Regions from separate parts of the Kitasatospora sp. NPDC049285 genome, predicted to be linked through region 2. Evidence: riboswitches for the same ligand, from Rfam matches in the RefSeq annotation. Region 2 holds a riboswitch; each other region holds the start of a gene.
The links. A riboswitch is a leader RNA that binds a small molecule or an ion and turns the genes downstream of it on or off. The one in region 2 is predicted to bind cyclic di-AMP.

Region 1 (5,825 bases), on a different contig from region 2:
CCGACTCGTCCAGCGGGTCCTCGATGGAGACCAGCGGGTAGTCGGCGACCAGCTCGGCGTAGTACGCGATCAGGTCGGCCGAGGAGAGCGCCTTGCCCTCGAACTGGTAGGCGCCGTCCTTGAAGAACTCGGAGGCGGCGACGTCCAGGGCGAGCGCGACGTCCTTGCCCGGGGTGTAGCCGGCCTTCTTGATGGCCTCGGTGATGAGGTCGAGGGCCTCGCGGTTGGAGTCCAGGTTCGGGGCGAAGCCGCCCTCGTCGCCCAGGCCGGTGGAGAGCCCGCGCTCCTTCAGCACGCCCTTGAGGGTGTGGTAGACCTCGACGCCCCAGCGGACGGCCTCGGAGAAGGTCTCCGCGCCGATCGGGGCGATCATGAACTCCTGGATGTCGACGTTGGAGTCCGCGTGCGAGCCGCCGTTGAGGATGTTCATCATCGGGACCGGCAGCACGTGGGCGTTCGGGCCGCCCAGGTAGCGGAACAGCGGCAGGTCGCTGGCCTCGGAGGCGGCGTGCGCGACGGCGAGGGAGACGCCGAGGATCGCGTTGGCGCCGAGCGAGGACTTGTCCGGGGTGGCGTCCAGGTCGAGCATCGCCTGGTCGATCAGCCGCTGCTCGGTGGCGTCGTAGCCGACCAGCTCGGGGCCGATCTGCTCGATCACGGCGAGGACGGCCTTCTCGACGCCCTTGCCGAAGTAGCGGTTCTTGTCGCCGTCGCGGAGCTCCAGCGCCTCGAACGCGCCGGTGGAGGCGCCCGACGGGACAGCGGCACGACCGGTGCTGCCGTCGTCGAGACCGACCTCGACCTCGACCGTGGGGTTGCCGCGGGAGTCGAGGATCTCACGGGCTACGACGACATCAATGGACGGCACGAGGCATCTCCTAGCGGAAGCGGATGTGTGGTCGTTACGACCTGAGCCTAGCCCTACACCGCCCCGCGGCCACGTCCGGCCGGGCCTCGTCTCACGGTGTGGCACCGCTACTCACTGGTAGTTCACCTGATTGCCCGCAGGCCCGGGGCCCCGGACGGCGCGAACTGCCCTGCGCACGCCCGGGGCGGACGGACCGTCAGGCGCCGCGCGTCACAGCGCGAGCACCTGGCCGGGGAGGATGAGGTCCGGGTTGTCGCCGATCACCCGGCGGTTGGCCTGGTAGAGCTGCTCCCAGCCGCCGGGGAGGCTGCGGGCCGCGGCGATGCCGGAGAGGGTGTCGCCCTCGATCACGGTGTAGCCGCCGGCGGCGGGCGCGGGGGTCTCCGCGGCCGGCGGCTGGGCGGCGGGCTCGGACTGGGCCGGCTTGGCGGCGGGCTTCGAGGGCTTGGGGGACGGCTTGACGGCCGGCGCGGCCGGGCGCTCCTGCGAGCGGGAGACGGTGTCGTCCGAGGTGTCGGCCACCTCGCCGCCGCGGCTGAGGCCGGCCCGCACCGAGCAGACCGGCCAGGCGCCGGGGCCCTGGGAGGCCAGGACCCGCTCGGCGACCGCGATCTGCTGGGCGCGGCTGGCCTGGTCGGCGCGGCCCGCGTACTGGCCGCCGCCGTAGGCGCGCCAGGTGGAGGAGCTGAACTGCAGGCCGCCGTAGTAACCGTTTCCGGTGTTGATGCTCCAGTTGCCGCCGCTCTCGCACTGGGCCACGCGGTCCCAGACGGAGCTCGGGGCGGCTGCCGCTCCGGCGGCGGCGAGCAGGGGCAGGGCCAGGCCGACCGAGACCACGCCGGCGGCGGCGATGACCTTCTCGGCCTTGGTACTGCGTCGGTGACGGCCGGTACCGGTAACTGCCATGGGATGTCCTCTCCGCACGCCTGCGAGGTGAGCTGTCGGGTTCGGACCGGGAGGCTGGCCCGGCCACCCGGTGGTCACGGACGCGTGTGCGTCCACCTCCGGGCGGCTTCACCCCTAGCCGCTGGGACGGCGGCGGTCATACGTGGTTCCCCCGCTCCTGTCCGGGTCGATGACTCGGTGGCCCGAGGACGCGGCGGACAGGACTCGGCGTACCGCGTTCGGGGCCCGCTGCTGCGAGCAGATCGGAGAGTAGGCAGAGCTGACGGGCAATCACAAGCTCATATCACCGGCATCACGCCGAAATCACGAACCTCTACGGCTCGTACACAGAGCATCCATATATGTCCGGTTTCGTCCGTGTGGGGAGTGCGGCGCGCGCCCCCGTCCGACGCGCCGTCAGCCACTGCGAACGGGGGTTCGGACGGTTCGAAACGGCGTCAGCGGGGTGTGAAGGAGACCGGGAGGTCGCGCAGACCGCGCATGATCAGGCCGCCGCGCCAACGCAGTTCGGACGGGTCCGCGGCCAGCCGCAGGTCCGGCAGCCTGGTCAGTAGGCTGCCGATCGCGCGCTGGCCCTCAAGTCGGGCCAGCGGGGCGCCGATGCAGTAGTGGATACCGTGTCCGAAACCGAGGTGCGGATTGTCCGCCCGGGCCAAGTCGAGGGTGTTCTCGTCCGAGAACCGGGCCGGGTCGCGGTCGGCCGCGGCCAGCACCACCAACACCGGGTCGCCGACCGGGATCTCCACCCCGCCGATCCGCAGCGGAGCGGTGGCGAACCGCCAGGTGGCCAGCTCGACCGGGCCGTCGTATCGCAGCAGCTCCTCGATCCCGGTCTCCAGCAGGCCGGTCTCTCCGCGGTCCAACGAAGCTTGCAGGCGCTGGAGTTGGTCGGGATTGCGGAGCAGTGCGTACACGCCGTTGCCGACTAGATTGATGGTGGTCTCGAATCCCGCAAAAAGCAAGATGAAGGCCATCGCCGCGGCCTCGTTCTCGGTGAGGTGCTCACCGTGGTCACTGGCCCGGATCAGACCGGAGATCAGGTCGTCGCCGAGGTCGGCCCGCTTGCGGTGGATCAACTCGGCCAGGTAGCTCTGGATCCGCTTCACCGCGCGGCCCACTCCCCCGCGCCGGGCGCCGGTCTGGCCCGGCTTCGTGTGTCGCAGCATCATGCCGGCCCAGTCGCACAGGTCGTCCTGGTCCTCCTCGGGCACGCCGAGGAGCTCGCAGATCGCGTAGATCGGCAGCGGGAAGGCGAGTTCGTGGATCAGGTCGGCCTCGCCGCGGGCGGCGAAGGAGTCGATCAGCCGGTCGGTGAGCTGCTGCACGCGCGGTTCGAACTCGGCCACCCGGCGCGGGGTGAACGCCTTGGACACCAGCCGGCGCAGCCGGGTGTGGTCCGGCGGGTCGATGTTCAGCAGATGGGTCATCAGGTCGGCCTGCCGCTCGCCCGGGATGCCCACCCGGCCGGTGCGGTGCGCCTGCCCGCTGTGGTGCGCCGGGTTCTTCGACAGCCGGGCGTCCGCCAGCGCCTGCCGGGCGTCCGCGTACCGGGTGACCAGCCACGCCTCCACCCCGCTCGGCAGCGTGGTGCGGTGCACCGGCGCGTGCTGGCGCAGCCAGGCGTACGCCGGGTACGGGTCGGCCGCGAACTCCCAGGTGAAGAGTTCCGGCTGCGTGGGGTGGGGCGTGTGGGACATGTCTTGACCGTATCCAAAGGCTCCGCCGCGTGAGTCTGGTCACCTGGCGGGTAATCCCTGTTGCAGAGGGGATGGGCGTGCCTACCATCCTCCGACAGTCATAGCGCGGGCGGTCGTGCGGGCCGCCCGAGTCCGCCCTGAAGGGGGAGCAGACGATGCGGGTAGCCGGGGCAGTGGTGGTCATCGCGGTGCTCGACGGAGGCTCGGGGGCCGACCTGGCCCGCCGGTTCGCCGCCGCCGGGGCCGCCGGTCTGCTCATCGCCGACCTGCACCCCGGGGTCGCCGAGGACCTCGCCGCCGAACTCGACCGCCCCGGCTGCCCCGTGGTCGGCGTGTCCGGCGACGTCCACCGCCCCAGCGACATCGCCGCCCTGGTCGACACCGCCGCCAAGCACCTCGGCCCGATCGACCTGTTCGCGGTGGCCGGCCCGGACGGCGAGCGGATCGTCCAGCTCGCCGAACTGCCCGGCCACCTCGACCTGCTGGCCGAGGTGCTGGCCCTGGTCGGCGAGGCGATCGGCGAGGTCGTCCCCGCGCAGCGGCAGCCCGCCGACGCCGACCACCCGGCCCGCCTGGCGAGCTGACCCGCCGTCAGCCCGGCTCAGCCCTCCAGCCCCTCCGCGGCGCGCACCTCCCGGCGGTAGCCGCGGGCCGCCGCGCGCAGTGCCGCGTCCACGTCCACGCCGCGGTCGTAGGCCTGCTGGGCCACCGCCAGCAGCAGCTCCCCCGCCGACTCCTCGGTGAGCTCGGCGGGCAGCCGGTACGGCCGGTCGGGCACCGCGGTGAAGTTCGCCCGCCGCACCCGGGAGACCAGCTTCGCCGCGTAGGCGAGCGCCGGCAGTCCGCCCGGCACCCCGTCGAGCACCGACTCGCGCTGCTTCTCCGCGGCCTTCAGCTGCTCCCAGTTGGCCTCCACCTGCTCCGCGCCCTCGGCCTGGACGTCGCCGAACACGTGCGGGTGGCGGTACATCAGCTTCTCGACGATGTCCCCGGCCACGTCGTCGATCGAGAACGGGTCGGCCGGGTCCTCCTCGGCGATCCGCGAGTGGAAGAACACCTGCAGCAGCACGTCGCCGAGCTCCTCGCGCAGGGTCTCCCGGTCACCCTCCTCGATCGCCTCGACCAGCTCGAACGCCTCCTCCACCAGGTACTTCACCAGGCTGGCGTGGGTCTGCTCGGCGTCCCAGGGGCAGCCGCCGGGCGAGCGCAGCCGGTCCATCACCGCGGCCAGGTCGAGCAGCCGGGCGCCGGGCAGGTCGTACGAGCCGGGGAGCACCTCGATCTCCGGGTGCGCGCCGGCCTCCTCGACGGCGATCCGGGCCAGCGCGTCGGTCAGCCCGGGGTCGCCGTCCGGGCTCTCCAGCCAGACCGCGGGGGCCGCGGCGAGCAGCTGCCGGGCCAGCGCGGGGGCGCTCGGGCGCTCGATCAGCTCGGGCGTGATCCCGGCCTGCCGCAGCGCGGGCAGCTGCGGGTGGTCCGCGGCGCCGAGCAGCACCCTGGGGTTCGAGTGCAGGGCCTGCCAGGCGGGCCAGGAGAGCAGGCCGGGCGCGATCCGGTGGGTGGTGGTCAGCAGGATGAGCTTGGGAGTGTCCACGGCTCGAACCTACTGCGAAAGCCGCGCGGGGTGCGAAGCGGTCGACCCCCGCCGCTACAGCGGCTGGGCGTTCTTCGGCAGCCAGTCCTCGGTGGTCTCGGTGAGCGCGATCTGCGCCGGGTCCCAGGCCCCGTAGCGGGGGTTGACCTCGATGTGCAGGGCGGTGCCCGCGGTGGCCAGCGCCTTGCGGATCGCGGCGTCGCCGGAGCTGGACTCCGGGTCCTGGCCGCCGGCCAGCTTCACGATGCCGAGCTGCTGGCGGTAGTAGCCGTCGATCCCGGCGGCGGGCACGCCCTGACGGGAGAGCAGCAGCTGGGCCAGCCGGTCCTCGCCGCCCACGGTGCGCGTGTCGGCCGCCCGGGCGGCGTCGATCTCGCTCTGGCTGATCGCGAGTTGACGGTCCACCAGGGCGCGGGCGATCACCTTGTCGAGGATCAGGTCGGAGACCGCGTGCCGGGCCAGCCCGGCGGGCTCGTTGCTCTTCGCGCCGGTCTGCGGGCCCATGCCGGCGCGGACCGCCGCGACCCGGGACTCCACCTGCGCGACGGTGATCCGCTCCCCGCCGACCACCGCGGCGGCGCCCTGGTGCGGCGTCGCCGTCCCGCACGCGGTCAGCGCGGCGGCGGCGAGCGCGACGCCGACGGCCGTCCGCAGGCGGCGGGTACGGGCGGAGCTGGTGCGGATCACGGGGGCCTCCCGGCGGGTGGGGGTGCGTTCCGGTGGTGCGCTGGCGTGCGGGGCTGGGACGAACAATAGGGAG
Region 2 (5,825 bases):
CCGGCTACCCGCAACTGCCGCTGGAGCAGCAGCGGCTGCGGCTGCTGGGCGGGCTGGCGATGCTCGCGCAGCGCACCCAGGCCGAGGTCACCTGCGTCTTCGACGGCCAGGACCTGGACGTCCCGGTGATCATGGCGCCGCCGCGCGGCGTGCGGGTGCGGTTCAGCCGCACCGGGGAGACCGCGGACGAGCTGATCCGCCGACTGGTCCGGGCCGAGCCGCAGGGCCGTCCGGTGGTGGTGGTCTCGGCCGACAAGGAGGTCGCGGACGGGGTGCGGAAGGCGGGCGCCCGCCCGGTCTCCTCGACGCTGCTGCTCAACCGGTTGTCCCGGACCTGACCTCGGCTGACGGCCGATCAGGCGGCCCCGCGAGGTTGCCGGAGTGTGTCGGTGTGGTGAAAGCGTCCGGGGAGGCCGGTTCGCGGGCACCTGGGAGTGGACGCGAAGGCTTGGACTTCACTAGGGTCTGGCGTCAAACCTATATTCCGGACTATCACTCCTAGGGGTGAGTCCAGCAGGAAGAAGGAGCACCTCCCTTGGCCTCCCACCGCCGTCCCAAGCAGCCGAGCCGCGCACGGGTCTCCGTGCTCACCGCTGCCGCCGCGACCGCGGTCGCCCTGTCGGCCCAGGTGAGCGCGCACGCCGCGCCCGCGTCGCCGAGCAAGGACGAGGTCAAGGCGCAGGTCGACAAGCTGCTCGAGGAGCAGGAGCAGGCGGCCGAGAAGTTCAACGGTGCCAAGGAGCGCTCCGACCAGCTGCGCAAGCAGGCCGACCAGCTGCAGGACCAGGTGGCCCGCAGCCAGGAGCAGATGACCGAACTGGCCTCCGGGCTGGCCGCGGTGGCGGGCGACCAGTACCGCCAGGGCGGGGTGGACCCGTCGATGCAGCTGATGCTCTCCGCCAACCCGGACACCTACCTCGCGCAGGCGTCCTCCTTCGACCAGGCCGCCAGCACCCAGGCGGAGACCCTGAAGTCGCTGAAGGACCAGCAGCGCCGGCTGGACCAGCAGAAGCAGGAAGCCGCCCAGGTGCTGGCCGAACTGGACAGCCAGACCAAGGCGTTGAACGACGCCAAGGCGGACGTCCAGGACAAGCTCCAGCAGGCGCAGAAGCTGCTCAGCAAGCTCAGCGCCGCGGACCGCGCCTCGATCCTGGAGGGCACCGGCGGCTCCGCCTCCCGCAGCGCCTCCCGGGTCGACATCTCCAGCCTCCCGCCGGCCAGCGGCTACGCCGCGGTCGCGGTGAAGGCCGCGCTCGGCAAGCAGGGCGCGCCGTACGTCTGGGGCGCGACCGGTCCGAGCAGCTTCGACTGCTCCGGCCTGATGCAGTGGGCCTACGCGCAGGCCGGCGTCTCGATCCCGCGCACCTCGCAGTCGCAGGCCACCGCGGGCGTCAACGTCGGCCGTGACTGGCACAACGCCCAGCCCGGCGACCTGGTCATCTACTACGGCGACCAGCACCACGTCGGCATGTACATCGGCAACGGCCTGGTGCTGCACGCGCCGCACACCGGCGACGTGGTGAAGACCATGGCGGTCGACACCCTGCCGATCAACACCATCCGCCGGATCTGACGATCCGACGAACCGGACATAAGCCCACAGAGGGCGACAACTGACGCACCGTGACACGCCCGGACGGGTCGAGATCTCCCTGTGATCCGCGACACGTCCGGGCGTGTCATTTCTCGACCATATGGTGAAAATCAATAAGCTCTACGTTACAGGCTGATCACGGTCGGTCAGATTCGTAATCGAATTCGACGCAGAATCAGATTTTCTTCTGACAAGGATTTGAACGGATCACGGATCGGTTACTAGGGTCATGCCTCGACCACCGCAATGTCGATCGCCCATGGGGGGCGACGGCGGAGGTCGCCGCCGAGTCCGTGACACAGCGGGCGGGCCGTCACCACGAGGCCTGCCGACGGGGATGCCCCTGCGGGGGTGCTGTCGAACGGAGCCGGGGAACCACGTTCCCCCGGGGTGAATCGGTGTCAGGTCGGCCGTAGCAGCGGCCGGTGAGGCACCGTAGGGCTTCTTCCGGCCCGAACCCGTCAGCTCACCCGGTAGGCGGTGTGTGAGGAAGAAGGAGTCCGCCTTCGTGGCGTCCCATCGTCGTCCCAAGCCCGCAGGCCGTGCCCGGGTCTCGATTCTCACTGCCGCCGCCGCCACCGCCGTGGCGCTCTCCACCCAGGGCGGTGCGCACGCCGGCCCGGCGCCGACCAAGGACCAGGTCAAGCAGCAGGTCGACCAGCTCAACGAGCAGGCCGAGGTGAAGACCGAGGCGTACAACGCCGCGGTGGTCAAGCAGCAGGACCTGCAGAAGCAGGTCGGCCAGCTGCAGGACCAGGTGGCGCGCCAGCAGGACCGGGTGACCACCGTTCAGGACAGCCTGGCCGGCATCGCCGCCGAGCAGTACCGCACCGGCGGCGTCTCGCAGACCATGCAGCTGATGCTCTCCAGCAGCCCGGACGCCTTCCTCGGGCAGGCCGGCGCGCTGGACCAGGTCGGCTCCACCCAGGCCGGGCTGCTGAAGTCCTTCAAGACCGAGCAGGCCGCGCTCGACCAGCAGCGCGACGAGGCCCAGCGCAAGCTCACCGAACTGGACGTCACCGCCAAGGCCCTGAAGGCCGACAAGGAGGACATCCAGGCGAAGCTGGCCAAGGCCACCGACCTGCTCAACTCGCTCACCCAGAAGGAGCGCGACGAGCTGGCCGCCGCCGAGGCGAAGGCCGCCGCGGACTCCCGCGCCCAGGCCGACACCGCCCAGCGCGCCTCCCGCGACGAGTCCCGCCCGGACCTCGGCGCCGTGAAGGCCACCTCCGGCTACGCCGGGGCCGCGCTCGCCGCCGCCACGTCCAAGCTCGGCAGCTGGTACTCCTACGGCGCGGCCGGTCCGACCACCTTCGACTGCTCCGGCCTGATGCAGTGGGCCTACGCGCAGGCCGGCGTCTCGATCCCGCGCACCTCGCAGGCCCAGGCCGGCGCCGGCACCCGGATCGGGTCGGACATCTCCAAGGCCCAGCCGGGCGACCTGATCATCTACTACGGCGACATGCACCACGTCGGCATGTACGTGGGCAACGGGCAGGTCCTGCACGCCCCGCACACCGGTGCGCAGGTCCGCTACGAGTCGGCCACCGCGATGCCGATCAACACCATCGTGCGGGTCTGACCCAGGGTCAGCGCGAACGGCCCGACACCCCCGACCTGGGGTGTCGGGCCTTCGTCGTCCCGATGTCCGATTCGCGGTCAAATATTCGAAGGTGTCAGGGTTTGGACTGGATCGATCCGACTCGCTAACCTCTGCCCCCGAGCCCCCGAGCGGACGGCCGCCCCGCCGGGCGGCGGCGGAGGCGGCCGCAGGAACGGAGTCCTCGCGCATGTCGGTGCACCGTCGCCCCCCACTGCCGGGCGTCCAGCGGTTGGCCCGCGCCCTGGCGCTCACCGCCGCCGCCGCGGGCGCGCTCGGCGTCACGGTCGCCGCCGCCGGCGCGGCGCCGCTCAGCCCGGCCGAGCCGCTGGGCCGCAAGGAGGTCAAGGCGCAGGTCGACCAGCTGTACGACGAGGCCGAGCAGGCCTCCGAGAAGTTCAACGCCGCCCAGGAGCAGCAGCGGAAGCTGCAGGCCGAGGCGGCCTCGCTGCAGGACCAGGTGGCCGCCGGGCAGGACGAGCTCAACCGGCTGACCGGCAACCTGGCCGCGGTCGCCGCCGCCCAGTACCGCGCGCAGGGCGTCGACCCCACCCTGCGGCTGATGCTCGACCGCGACCCGGCCGGCTACCTGGACGGCGCCCGCTCGCTCGACCAGGCCACCTCCCGGCAGAACGACACCCTGCGGGAGGTCGCCGACCGGCAGCGCCGGCTCGACCAGCGCCGCCAGGAGGCGACCGCCAAGCTCGCCGAGCTGGAGAACGTCCGGCAGTCGCTGGCCGCCGCCAAGGAGGACGTCAAGGCGCGGCTCGGCCGGGCCCAGCACCTGCTGAACGGCCTCGGCGCCACCGAGCGCGCCCGGCTGATCACCGACGACGCCCGGGAGGCCGAGCAGCGCGCCACCCGCGGCGCCGACCGGGTCGACCTCGGCGACCAGCCGCCCTCCTCGGACCGCGCCGCGGTCGCGCTGGCCGCCGCGATCGCCAAGATCGGCTCCCCCTACGTGTACGGATCGACCGGCCCGCGCACGTTCGACTGCTCCGGTCTGATGTACTGGTCGTGGCGGCAGGCCGGAGTGACCCTGCCGCGCACCTCGCAGGAGCAGGCCTCGGCCGGCCGGCGGGTGAGCCTCGCCGAAGCCCGGCCCGGAGACCTGGTGATCTTCTACAAGGACATGCACCACGTCGGCATGTACGCCGGCGGCGGTGTCGTCGTGCACGCCCCGTACCCCGGGGCCCGGGTCCGCTACGAGAGCGTCAACGCGATGCCGGTCAGCTCGGTGGTGCGGGTCTGAGCCCGGACGAGCCCCTGGTCACCGACCTGCCCCGGGTGTCCGGGCGGCAGGTCGGTGCTCCGCTGTCCCGTCGCGCCGCCCTGCTGCTGGCCGCCGCCGGGGCGGTCCAGCTCTCGCTGCCCCGGGCGGTCGCCCCGCCCCGCCGGGCGCCGCTGGCAGCGCCCGCCGCGCCCGACACCCGCGGCGACGTCGAGCGGCTGCTCGCGCTGCGGGCGCTCGCCGTCCGGCAGGGCGACGCCGCCCGGCTGCTGGCGCTCGGCGCCCCCGAGGCCGAGGAGTCCGACCGGGACCTGCTGGAGCGCACCGCCGAGCTGCGCTTCGCCGAGTACACCCTGAAGCTCGGCTCGTTCACCGAGCCGCCGGCGGGCGCCGACCGGATCACCGTCGCCGCGGAGCTCGGCTACCGGCTGGACGGTGTCGACGACTACCCGGCGCTGCTGGAGCGGCAACTGGAGCTGACCCGCGCCGAGGACGGCTGGCAGGTGGTCCGGGAGACCCCGACCGGAGCGGTGGCGCCCTGGGACCTCGGCGCGGTGCGCGCGGTGTCCGGGCGGCGCAGCCTGGTGCTCGGGCTCGGCGAGACCGCCGAGCTGGGCGCGCTGGCCGAGCTCGCCGACCAGGCGGTGCCCGCCGTGGCTGCCGTCTGGGGCGACTGGAAGCCCGGCCGGCTGCTGCTCGAACTCCCGCTCACCGAGCAGCAGTTCGCCCGGCGGATGGACGTCGCCGCGGACAGCTACCAGGGCATAGCCGCGGTCACCCTGGCGGTCAGCGGCGCCCCGGCGCACACCCCGGCCGACCGGATCCTGGTCAACCCGGAGGCGTACCGGCAGCTCAGCGACCTCGGCCGCCGGGTGGTGGTCACCCATGAGGCCACCCACGTCGCCACCCGGGCCGACACCAAGCCGTGGACTCCGCTGTGGCTCTCCGAGGGCGTCGCCGACTACACCGGCTACCGCGGCACCGGCCGCACCGCCCGGCAGATCGCCCCCGAACTCGCCAAGGAGGTCACCGCCGGTCGGCTGCCCACCGCGCTGCCCGCCGACGAGGCCTTCACCGCCGGCGCCGCCGGGATCGGCCAGGCCTACGAACTCTCCTGGCTGGCCTGCGACCTGATTGCCCGTCAGTGGGGCCAGGACCGGCTGGTGGCGTTCTACCGGTCGGTCGGCGCGCTCGGCGCCGGGCAGCTGGACCGTGCGATGCGCACCGAACTCGGCGTCGGCGTGGAGGAGTTCACCAAGCGGTGGATCAGCGAGACGGCGAAGCTGCGGAGTTGAGCGCCGCCTGGAGGCCCGCGGCGTCCAGGAAGGCCGTGTGGGTGCCCGCCGTGGTGCAGGCGAAGGCCCCGGCCAGCGCGCCGGCCCGCATGCACTCCTCGACCG
Region 3 (5,825 bases), on a different contig from region 2:
GACTAGTTTCCGCGATACAGAATTTCAACGGTTTGTTGATGAATCGCGTGGACTCTACTCCTTCCTCCACAGCAAAGGGAACGTCCGTGGCCAGCACCTCCACCGAACGCGCCGCCGGCTCGGTGCAGTCCGTCGAGCGCGCCTTCCTGCTCCTGGAGGCGCTCGCCGACTCCGGCGGCATCGCCACCCTCAGCGAACTCTCCACCACCTCCGGCCTTCCGATGCCGACCATCCACCGCCTGGTGCGCACCCTGGTCACCCAGGGCTACGTCCGCCAGGACACCGCCCGCCGCTACACCCTCGGTCCCCGGCTGATCCGCCTCGGCGAGACGGCCGGCCGCCTGCTCGGCAGCTGGGCGCGCCCCTACCTGGCGGAGCTGATGGAGGCCACCGGCGAGACCGCCAACCTGGCGGTGCTGGAGGGCGGCGAGGTGGTGTACGTCGGTCAGGTCCAATCCCGGCGCTCCATGCGGATGTTCACCGAAGTCGGCCGCCGCGTCCAGCCCCACTGCACCGGCGTCGGCAAGGCGCTGCTGGCGCAGCTGCCCGAGGACGAGGCCCGCGCCCTGCTCGGCCCCGGCCCGCTGCAGTCCCACACCTCGTACACCGTCACCGACCCTTCCGCGCTGCTCGAGCAGCTCGCCGTCTCCCGCGAGCGCGGGTACGTGGTCGACGACCAGGAGCAGGAGATCGGCGTGCGCTGCATCGCCGTCGCCGTGCCCGGCGCACCCACGCCCACCGCGCTCTCCGTCTCCGGCCCGGAGGGCCGCATCCAGGCGCTGGAGTCCCAGTCCGGGGCGGCCGGCCTGGTCCCGCTGATGCAGACGATCGCCGCCCGCCTCGGCGAGGTGCTCTGACGGACCGTCAGGGCCGCCTTACGCTGAGTGTACCTCCGCACACTCGTCACAGGAGCGCACGTGCACCGTCTGGTCCCCCTCCTCGCCGCGCCCCTGCTGGCGTTCGCCCCCGCCGTCGCGCCGTCCGCCTCCGACCTGCGGGTGGTCCGGCTGGACCCGGATCCCGTGGCGCCGGGCGGGACCACCGCGGTGCACGCCTTCGTTGCCAACGGCGGGCCGGACACCACCGCCTCGCCGTTCACGGTGCTGGTCGACCTGCCGGCGGGCTTCACCGCCGAGGGGCCGTTCTTCCCGTCCGGGTGCACGGCGGCACCGGCCGGCCGCCTGGTGAGCTGCACCTTCCCGGCCGGTCTGCCGCGCTACCGGACGGCGACCGCGCTGGTCCCGGTCCGCGCGGACGCGAACGTGCCCCCCGGCAGCAGCGCCGAGGGGCACGTTCAGGTGCTGAGCGCGGACCACCGCGATCCGGCGGACGACCGGACGGCGTTCACGCTCTCCGTGTCGTGACGGGGCGTCAGCGGTACACGCGCACGTAGTCCGAGCTGAAGCTGATCGGCGCGCTGCCGCTCGCGGCGGGGTGGTAGGCCCCGGCGCTCAGCGACAGGTTGAGGATCAGGTACGCCGACCAGTTCGACCCGACGCCCGTGCCGTCGGAGAAGACCTTCTGCCCGTTCACGTACCAGTCGACCGAGTTGGCGCCGTAGTACGTCCCGATGGTCACCCACTTGTCGGCGCCGACCGAGGCCGCGTCGGTGTAGTACTTCGAGCCGGACTTCACGTGGTTGGTGAGCTCCAGCAGGTTCGGGTTGTCCGGGTGGTACTCGAACGAGTCGATCTCGCCGTTGCCGTTCTTCCAGGTCCACAGCGCCGGCCAGGCACCCGACCCGGCCGGCAGCTTGACCCGGGTCTCGGCGTAGTCGCCGGTCTTCACCTGGAAGCCCTGCTGCGAGTACTCGGTGGTGAGCAGTCCGGTGTCCCAGGCCCGCTTGCCGTTCTCCAGGGTGTGGCTGGAGGGGGTGGCGGTGAAGGTGGCGACGCCGCCGGAGACGGTGACCGCGTTCGGGCTCAGCCAGTCCAGCTTGTTGTCGTCCGGGTTGTGGTTGCCGTACTTGTACGAGCTGCTGCGGTCGCCGGTCCACTTGGAGCCGTAGCCGATCGGGCCGTCGAACTCCTCGGACCAGGCCAGCGACTTCCCGGGCACCGGCGCACCGGTCGACGGCGCGGGCGTCGGGGTCGGCGTGGGGGTGGGAGTCGGCGTGGGCGTCGGCTTCGGGGTCGGGGTCGGGGTCGGGGTGGGCGTCGGCTTCGGGGTTGGGGTCGGCGTGGGGGTCGGGGTGGGCTTCGGCGCCGGGGTCGGCGTCGTGCCGGCGGCCGCGACCGTCAGGGTGCGCGCGGGCAGGTTGTGCCAGCTGCCCGCGGTGTCCTGCCAGAAGCCGAACTGGGTGTAGCTGCCGGCCGGCAGGGTGCGGGCCGCGCTGGTGAAGGTGACGCCGCTCGGGCAGATCCGGACGTTGCCCGCGTTGCCGGGGAAGTCCAGGTTGCGCCCGGCCGCGTCACGCACGCCGACGCCGACGGTCTTCGCGGTGAAGCAGGAGTCCGAGTGCAGGGTGAGCGAGGCGGTGGTGGCGGCGCCGGCGGTCATCGCGGTCGGGGTGAGCCGGTCCTGGACGACGGTGGTGGCGGCGTTGGCGCTGCCGGTGGCCAGGGGCACGCCGAGCAGCGCGACCGACCCGGCGAGGACGCCGAGGCGGGCGGGGGTGGCGACAGGTCGCATGGGGGTGGTCCTCCGCGACGCCTGCGAGGTGAGCTGTCGGGTTCGGGCGCTGAGGCAGCCCGGCCGCGCGTGGCGGCTTCACCCCGAGCCGGGCCCGCGCGCCCCTGGGCAGGGCGGAGGGCACGGCGTACTGCCGTGGTTCCCCCGCTCCTGCCCGTGCTGTGCTCTGGGTGTCGCCGACGGGCGGGCAGGACTCGGCGTCCCGGCGGCGGGTGAGCCCGGTGGGCGTCCCGAGCAGGCTAGGCAGATTGTCCTTATATCTCCAATACCGGTCCGCTGAGACATGGTTCACACCCGCCGCGCCGGGTGATCACCCGCGGACCGCCCCTCGGCCATGGGGCCGACAGCCACACCGGGCGGCCCGGGGTATGCGCCGCACCCATTCCGACGGCACTCCCGCCTCCGTAGCGTGCGCGTACGGGACTCAGCGTGAAGGAGTGAACGCGGTATGTGGAGAAACGGACGCGGGAGGCGCGGCGGCTTGGGCTTCCTGCTCGCGGGCGTGCTCGCGCTGGCGGGTGCGGTCGTCCCGACGGGGACGGCTTCGGCGGCGGTGCCGTCCAACCTGACCCTGGAGGCGAACTACGGCAGCGTCGCCAACGGCTGGGACCACGTCGAGCGGTACCTCGACACCACCTCCGGCTTCCACCAGGAGCAGTACCCGCCGGACGGCCGCGGCGACCAGGACGGGCAGCGCCTCACCTTCTTCGGCGGCGTCAAGCAGCCCTACTCCGGTCGCTTCCTGCTCTACTCGGCGCCGGGCTGGAACACCGGCGCGCACCAGGTCCCCGTGCTGCTGGTGCACGGCGCCAACGACAACCCGGACCGGGCCTGGGCCAACCCCGGCGAGTCCGGCGGCTACGGCTGCGGCGCCGCCTCCTGCCCGAGCACCGGCCTGATGCAGTACCTGGCCGGGCAGGGGTACCGGGTCTTCGCGATCGGCTTCGCGCACAAGCAGGGCGACAACCTGATGCAGGCTCAGGAGGTCGGGGACGCCGTCGCGCTGATCCGCGCCAAGCTCGGCGTCCCCCAGGTGGACCTGGTGGGCTGGAGCAAGGGCGAGATGTCCACCCGGGCCTACGTGTCCTCGGTCAAGCCGTCCTGGGGCCGCCCGTACGCGGGCGACGTGCGCAAGCTGATCACCCTCGGCGGGCCGAACGGCGGCTACGACTACCCCTTCGCGCACGGGTGGGCGCACGACTTCTCGATCTGGCCGCAGTGCGGCGGCGCGGTCAACGCCCCCTCCCCGCACCTGCACATGACCTGCTACGGCACCTACACCGCGCACCCGGAGTTCTCCTTCACCCCGAGCGGCGGCTACGACGACTACCCCGGGCAGCGGCAGATGCTGGCCCGCTGGGACTCGGTCTTCGGCGTCGACCAGACCCAGCAGGACTGGTACACGACCTACTACGGCGGGCAGGGCTTCTACACCGACGGCGGCGGCATCCAGGCCGCGATCAACGCGGGCTCGCTGGTCACGCCGCTGCGCCAGGCCGGGGTGCCCGCCACGGTGACGTCCTACCTGCTGGCCGGCGGCACGCCCAGCATCGTCGGCATCTTCAACGAGAACCGCGGCCCGAGCGACGGCGTGGTCTTCGTCTCCAGCGCGCTCGACACCACCGGCTTCGGCACCGTCGGGGGCACCGCGCTGATCACCCTCGCCAACCACCTGGAACTCGGCTGGGACAGCGCGGCGAGCGCACAGGTCCGCAGCTGGCTGAACTGAGGACCCGTCACATGATCACCGAACGACTGATCACGACCGACCGGCTGACCGTCAGCCACGCCGAGATCGAGGGCCGCACCGGGGAACCGGTGGTGCTGGTGCACGGCAACGTCTCCTCCAGCGCCTTCTGGCACCCCACCATGGCCGAACTCCCCGCCCGCTACCGCCCGCTGGCACCGGACCTGCGCGGCTTCGGCGGCACCGAACCGCTGCCGGTGGACGCCACCCAGGGCCTGCGCGACCACAGCGAGGACCTGCTGTCCTTCGTCCGGGCGCTGGAGCTCGGCCCGGTGCACCTGGTCGGCTGGAGCATGGGCGGCGGCGTGGTGCTGCAACTGCTGCGCGACCACCCGGCGCTGGTCCGCTCGGTCACCCTGGTCAACCCGGTCTCCCCGTACGGCTTCGGCGGCACGCACGGGGTGGACGGGCGGCTCAACTCGCCCGACGGCGCGGGCTCCGGCGCGGGCGGCGCGGCCACCGAGTTCGTCCGGCTGCTGCGCGCGGGCGAGTCGGGCGCCGAGTCGCCCTTCGCACCGCGCTCGGTGCTGGACTCCGCCTACGTCAGCGAGCCGTTGGCCGAGCCGGACCGCTACGTGGCCGCGATGCTGACCACCCGGGTCGGCGACGACCACTACCCGGGCGACATCCGTCCGAGCGACGCCTGGCCGGGCTTCGCGCCCGGCGGGCGAGGCGTGCTCAACTCGATGGCGCCGACCCACTTCCGGATCGACGACCTGGAGCTGGTCGAGCCGAAGCCGCCGGTCCTGTGGGTCCGCGGCTCGGCGGACGTCATCGTCTCCGACACCTCGCTCTTCGACCTGGCCCACCTGGGCGCCCTCGGCGTCGTCCCGGGCTGGCCCGGCGCGGACGTCTGCCCGGCCCAGCCGATGGTGGCGCAGACCCGCGCCGCACTGGACCGGTACGCCGCCGCGGGCGGGACCGTGCGCGAGGTGGTGGTCGAGGGCGCCGGGCACAGCGTGCACCTGGAGCGCCCGAAGGAGTTCCTGGCGGCGCTGGTGGAGACCCTGGGCGGGGCCTGACCGGGCGCGCGGTCCGACCGGCTCGGAGGGTGACGACGGGTCAGGTCGCGTAGGAGCGCGGCCGGCCCCGCCGTCCGCTAGGTTTGACGGGCGCGGCCACCCCGGCCGCGCCCGTCGACCGTCTGCCGCCAAAGGACCGCCCCGCCATGACCGCCCCCCTGCCCGGTTTCGCCGGCCGCACCTACCTCTTCGAGGTCGACAACGGCGCCTCCTTCCGCAACTCCTACTCCGCGGACGGCAGTCGGCTGCGCTGGGAGGGCCTGGGCGAGTCGGCCGGCCAGTACGAGGACGTCCCGCTGCACGTCGCCGCCGTCGCCCCGGGCATCTGGTTCGTCTCCTGGACCGAGCGCAGCGGCATCACGGTCAGCCACGTCATGGACCTGGGCGCCCTCACCGTGAAGGTCTTCTGGACCTGGGAGGGCGAG

Region 1: it holds a riboswitch for cyclic di-AMP, as region 2 does, so the genes downstream of both, AB0K51_RS08310 (transglycosylase family protein) here and AB0K51_RS02685 (NlpC/P60 family protein) in region 2, are expected to answer to the same signal.
Region 3: it holds a riboswitch for cyclic di-AMP, as region 2 does, so the genes downstream of both, AB0K51_RS17235 (glycoside hydrolase family 16 protein) here and AB0K51_RS02685 (NlpC/P60 family protein) in region 2, are expected to answer to the same signal.

Annotation. Positions count from the first base shown of each region.
Region 1 covers NZ_JBFAQR010000008.1:80,623-86,447, forward strand. The annotation lists gene eno (phosphopyruvate hydratase) at 1-868, opposite strand, end outside; gene AB0K51_RS08310 (transglycosylase family protein) at 1,079-1,774, opposite strand; cyclic di-AMP (ydaO/yuaA leader) riboswitch at 1,778-1,980, opposite strand; gene AB0K51_RS08315 (cytochrome P450) at 2,212-3,471, opposite strand; gene AB0K51_RS08320 (SDR family NAD(P)-dependent oxidoreductase) at 3,627-4,055, shown strand; gene AB0K51_RS08325 (MazG family protein) at 4,073-5,065, opposite strand; gene AB0K51_RS08330 (SurA N-terminal domain-containing protein) at 5,120-5,752, opposite strand.
Region 2 covers NZ_JBFAQR010000002.1:197,643-203,467, forward strand. The annotation lists gene AB0K51_RS02675 (NYN domain-containing protein) at 1-338, shown strand, start outside; gene AB0K51_RS02680 (NlpC/P60 family protein) at 536-1,573, shown strand; cyclic di-AMP (ydaO/yuaA leader) riboswitch at 1,940-2,088, shown strand; gene AB0K51_RS02685 (NlpC/P60 family protein) at 2,103-3,176, shown strand; gene AB0K51_RS02690 (NlpC/P60 family protein) at 3,385-4,446, shown strand; gene AB0K51_RS02695 (hypothetical protein) at 4,482-5,720, shown strand; gene AB0K51_RS02700 (PfkB family carbohydrate kinase) at 5,692-5,825, opposite strand, start outside.
Region 3 covers NZ_JBFAQR010000023.1:62,992-68,816, reverse strand. The annotation lists gene AB0K51_RS17245 (IclR family transcriptional regulator) at 87-857, shown strand; gene AB0K51_RS17240 (hypothetical protein) at 918-1,364, shown strand; gene AB0K51_RS17235 (glycoside hydrolase family 16 protein) at 1,372-2,631, opposite strand; cyclic di-AMP (ydaO/yuaA leader) riboswitch at 2,637-2,769, opposite strand; gene AB0K51_RS17230 (lipase) at 3,080-4,360, shown strand; gene AB0K51_RS17225 (alpha/beta hydrolase) at 4,372-5,400, shown strand; gene AB0K51_RS17220 (hypothetical protein) at 5,547-5,825, shown strand, end outside.